2 regions of the Rossellomorea sp. LJF3 genome follow, and region 2 is predicted to be linked to the other one. Evidence: a T-box and tRNA genes for the amino acid it is inferred to sense, from the RefSeq annotation. Region 2 holds a T-box; the other holds one or more tRNA genes.
The links. A T-box is a leader RNA that pairs with one kind of tRNA and senses whether it is charged. The one in region 2 lies ahead of ileS (isoleucine--tRNA ligase), so its partner is inferred to be a tRNA-Ile.

Region 1 (2,175 bases), on a different contig from region 2:
ATAATACTTGTCCTTAAAAAGAGACAAGACATAGTCTGGTGACAATGGCGAAGAGGTCACACCCGTTCCCATGCCGAACACGGAAGTTAAGCTCTTCAGCGCCGATGGTAGTTGGGGGATCTCCCCCTGTGAGAGTAGGACGTCGCCAGGCTATATACAATGGAGGATTAGCTCAGCTGGGAGAGCATCTGCCTTACAAGCAGAGGGTCGGCGGTTCGATCCCGTCATCCTCCACCAAGTTTTTTACGAAAGTAAAATAAACTTCATTAATTTTTGCGTAAGCAAAATATCTTTCCATGAATCACTTATATTAAGCATCATACACGCCGGTGTAGCTCAACTGGTAGAGCAACTGACTTGTAATCAGTAGGTTGGGGGTTCAAGTCCTCTTGCCGGCACCATTTGGTTTTTTTGATGTGAGCCATTAGCTCAGTTGGTAGAGCATCTGACTTTTAATCAGAGGGTCGAAGGTTCGAATCCTTCATGGCTCACCATAGATTTTTGCCTTGGCAAAATATCTTACCATTGTTTTTCTCCAATGTGAAAAACAAAATTATATGCGGGTGTGGCGGAATTGGCAGACGCACCAGACTTAGGATCTGGCGCCGCAAGGCGTGGGGGTTCAAGTCCCTTCACCCGCACCATTTCTTTTGCGGAAGTAGTTCAGTGGTAGAACACCACCTTGCCAAGGTGGGGGTCGCGGGTTCGAATCCCGTCTTCCGCTCCAGAGACTTGCCGGGGTGGCGGAACTGGCAGACGCACAGGACTTAAAATCCTGCGGTAGGTGACTACCGTACCGGTTCGATTCCGGTCCTCGGCACCAAAGATTTTTGCGTAAGCAAAATATCTATCCTTACGTTACTTATTGAAAAAAATATTCTATTTAGCGCCCGTAGCTCAATTGGATAGAGCGTTTGACTACGGATCAAAAGGTTAGGGGTTCGACTCCTCTCGGGCGCGCCATATATCGGGAAGTAGCTCAGCTTGGTAGAGCACTTGGTTTGGGACCAAGGGGTCGCAGGTTCGAATCCTGTCTTCCCGACCACTTCTTTGGGGGCCTTAGCTCAGCTGGGAGAGCGCCTGCTTTGCACGCAGGAGGTCAGCGGTTCGATCCCGCTAGGCTCCACCAAGATTTTTTGCGCCAGCAAAATAATCTTCAGTGATTTTGCACAGCAAAAAAATCCTATATGTTTTACGAAAGTGAAACTTAATACTATGTTATATGTTTCTTGGCGGTGTAGCTCAGCTGGCTAGAGCGTACGGTTCATACCCGTGAGGTCGGGGGTTCGATCCCCTCCGCCGCTACCAATAGGGACCTTTAGCTCAGTTGGTTAGAGCAGACGGCTCATAACCGTCCGGTCGTAGGTTCGAGTCCTACAAGGTCCACCAAGTACCATTTTCATTACGGAGGAATACCCAAGTCCGGCTGAAGGGATCGGTCTTGAAAACCGACAGGGGTGTAACAGCCCGCGGGGGTTCGAATCCCCCTTCCTCCTCCATTTTCTCTTTTAAAAAATATTATCGTCGCGGGGTGGAGCAGTTCGGTAGCTCGTCGGGCTCATAACCCGAAGGTCGCAGGTTCAAATCCTGTCCCCGCAATACCATTTTTGCTTGTTATTAATAAGAGATTAACTTTGCTCTTTTATGAGTCACGCAAGGATAGTTATTTTCACTATCGTGAAGGTAATGAAAGTTATTTTGCTTACGCAAAAAACTCTGGTCCGGTAGTTCAGTTGGTTAGAATGCCTGCCTGTCACGCAGGAGGTCGCGGGTTCGAGTCCCGTCCGGACCGCCATTTATCTTTTGATGGTTCAATTGAAAATTTAATCTTCTATATAATACGGCTCAGTAGCTCAGTTGGTAGAGCAATGGACTGAAAATCCATGTGTCGGCGGTTCGATTCCGTCCTGAGCCACCATTTTTCTATTTAGACAAATTATGGCGATTGTGGCGAAGTGGTTAACGCACCTGATTGTGGTTCAGGCATTCGTGGGTTCGATTCCCATCAGTCGCCCCATATTTTATTTTGTAATGCGGGTGTAGTTTAGTGGTAAAACCTCAGCCTTCCAAGCTGATGATGAGGGTTCGATTCCCTTCACCCGCTCCAATTCATTTTTGGGCCTATAGCTCAGCTGGTTAGAGCGCACGCCTGATAAGCGTGAGGTCGGTGGTTCG
Region 2 (2,175 bases):
GAGTGAGTGATGAAGTTTAATTTCAGTAATGCCCCAGCTTCCTGAAGCTTTTCGGTGATTGGTTTATTGGCCTTATCATAGAATAAACCTTCAAACCCCGGAGCTTCTGAAGTCATAACCCCTTTATCGTCAACGGGACATAAAACATCCAGTCCATATTTCTTCCCTACAAGGAAGTCATCCTCCCCGTGCCCTGGAGCTGTATGAACACAGCCAGTACCTGAATCAGTCGTAACATGCTCACCAAGGACTACAAGGGAGTCACGATCGTACAGGGGATGTTTTGCCACGATATGTTCGAGTTCTGCACCCTTGACCTTTTTGGTTACAGAATGGTTTTCCCATTCAAGATTCTCCGCAACCTCTTCAAGCAAATCTTCGGCTACGACATAGCTGTTTCCCTTTACATTTACAACGACATAATTCAAGTCCCCATGTACGGCAATCCCAAGGTTCGCAGGGATGGTCCACGGTGTGGTCGTCCAGATCACGAGTTGGGTCCCTTCGTCAAGGACACCCTTACCTTCTGTGACGGCAAAACCAACATAAATGGATGGGGAACGCTTGTCCTGATACTCGATTTCAGCTTCTGCAAGGGCTGATTCACTTGATGGTGACCAGTAGACAGGCTTCTTCCCTTTGTAGATATAACCTTTTTTCGCCATGTCACCGAAAACTTTGATTTGCTGTGCTTCATATTCAGGTTTTAATGTGATATACGGATTTTCCCAATCGCCCCGTACACCTAATTGCTTAAATTGCTTACGTTGATTATCGACTTGCTCATACGCATACTCTTCACATAATTTACGGAATTCGGCGATCGTCATTTCTTTACGCTTTACGCCTTTATTCGTTAAAGCCTGCTCAATCGGCAAACCGTGAGTGTCCCATCCTGGAACATATGGGGCATGGAAACCGCTCATGGATTTATAGCGTACGATAAAGTCTTTCAGGATCTTATTCAATGCGTGACCCATATGGATATTCCCGTTGGCATATGGAGGCCCATCGTGAAGGACGAATAAAGGACGATCACTCGTTCTTTCCTGTACCTTTTGATAGATGTCCATCTCTTCCCACTTTTTCTGAGTATCCGGTTCACGCTTCGGTAAGTTCCCTCTCATCGGGAATTCTGTTTTCGGCATCAGTAATGTATCTTTATATTCCATGAAATCATCCTCCTAATCGTTTCTCTTAATTAGCATCATTTCTATATCCTTCACTTCTTAATCAGGCAGGGTGAACTTTCCTTTTTCAAGAAATAAAAAAAAGCTTTCTCATCCCTGAATAGGGACGAGAAAGCCTTTCCCGCGGTACCACCCTCATAAAGACCGAAAATGGTCCTCACTTGTTGATTCGTAACGTGAATAAATCGCCGCTCATTACTCTTTAAGAGAAATTTCATGAGCAGGGCTCGAGGGTGATCTTCCGGGCTTCTTTCCTTGTCGGGCTCACACCGTCCCCGACTCGCTAGAAAGGATTCATGATAAGTACGTACTGTCCCTGTCTTAGCCTATTAATACAATTAAGATTGTTGTTCAATTATATGAAAGTATTGCTCTTTTCGTCAAGACAATGTCTCTTCTTCTTTTAAAGTTTTTAAATCCGTTGCATCCAAATCGAATTCCATTAACTGATCCCAGTCATTTGTATCTAGAAGATCAAGCTGTGCTTCGATCAACATTTTGAAACGAGTACGGAACACCTTTGACTGCTTCTTGAGTTCTTCTATCTCAATGGCAATCTTACGGGCTTTGGATAGTGATTCATTAACGATGCGATCAGCATTCTTCTCGGCTTCCTTAATGATCAGCTTTGATTCTTTCATTGCATTCCGCTTGACTTCTTCCCCTGCTTCTTGAGCAATGACGATTGACTTATTTAACGTTTCCTCGATGCTTGTAAAATGACCTAAACGTTCATTCAAGGAGTTTAAACGTTCTTCCGTTTCTTTCTTCTCGCGGATCAGAATTTCATAATCTTTAATAATCTGATCTAAAAATTCGTTAACCTCATCCTCATCATAACCACGAAAGCCACGACTAAATTCTTTATTATGTATGTCTAATGGCGTTAAAGGCATGGGAGCCACCTCCAGTACTTGGTGAATTACATATTTATTATAACTAAAATTTCGACAGTATGTGGGAGAATTCCTTTATTTTTCTTAAA

Region 1: it encodes a tRNA-Ile, which carries the amino acid that the T-box ahead of ileS (isoleucine--tRNA ligase) is inferred to sense. The anticodon was not compared.

Annotation. Positions count from the first base shown of each region.
Region 1 is NZ_JBANLY010000016.1:85,851-88,025, reverse strand. It holds rRNA gene rrf (5S ribosomal RNA) at 35-151, shown strand; tRNA gene V8G47_RS15325 (tRNA-Val) at 162-237, shown strand; tRNA gene V8G47_RS15320 (tRNA-Thr) at 326-401, shown strand; tRNA gene V8G47_RS15315 (tRNA-Lys) at 419-494, shown strand; tRNA gene V8G47_RS15310 (tRNA-Leu) at 560-644, shown strand; tRNA gene V8G47_RS15305 (tRNA-Gly) at 653-727, shown strand; tRNA gene V8G47_RS15300 (tRNA-Leu) at 735-823, shown strand; tRNA gene V8G47_RS15295 (tRNA-Arg) at 887-963, shown strand; tRNA gene V8G47_RS15290 (tRNA-Pro) at 969-1,045, shown strand; tRNA gene V8G47_RS15285 (tRNA-Ala) at 1,054-1,129, shown strand; tRNA gene V8G47_RS15280 (tRNA-Met) at 1,232-1,308, shown strand; tRNA gene V8G47_RS15275 (tRNA-Ile) at 1,313-1,389, shown strand; tRNA gene V8G47_RS15270 (tRNA-Ser) at 1,407-1,499, shown strand; tRNA gene V8G47_RS15265 (tRNA-Met) at 1,526-1,599, shown strand; tRNA gene V8G47_RS15260 (tRNA-Asp) at 1,719-1,795, shown strand; tRNA gene V8G47_RS15255 (tRNA-Phe) at 1,843-1,918, shown strand; tRNA gene V8G47_RS15250 (tRNA-His) at 1,942-2,017, shown strand; tRNA gene V8G47_RS15245 (tRNA-Gly) at 2,034-2,107, shown strand; tRNA gene V8G47_RS15240 (tRNA-Ile) at 2,118-2,175, shown strand, end outside.
Region 2 is NZ_JBANLY010000003.1:226,648-228,822, forward strand. It holds gene ileS (isoleucine--tRNA ligase) at 1-1,172, opposite strand, end outside; T-box leader at 1,290-1,522, opposite strand; gene V8G47_RS05020 (DivIVA domain-containing protein) at 1,571-2,086, opposite strand.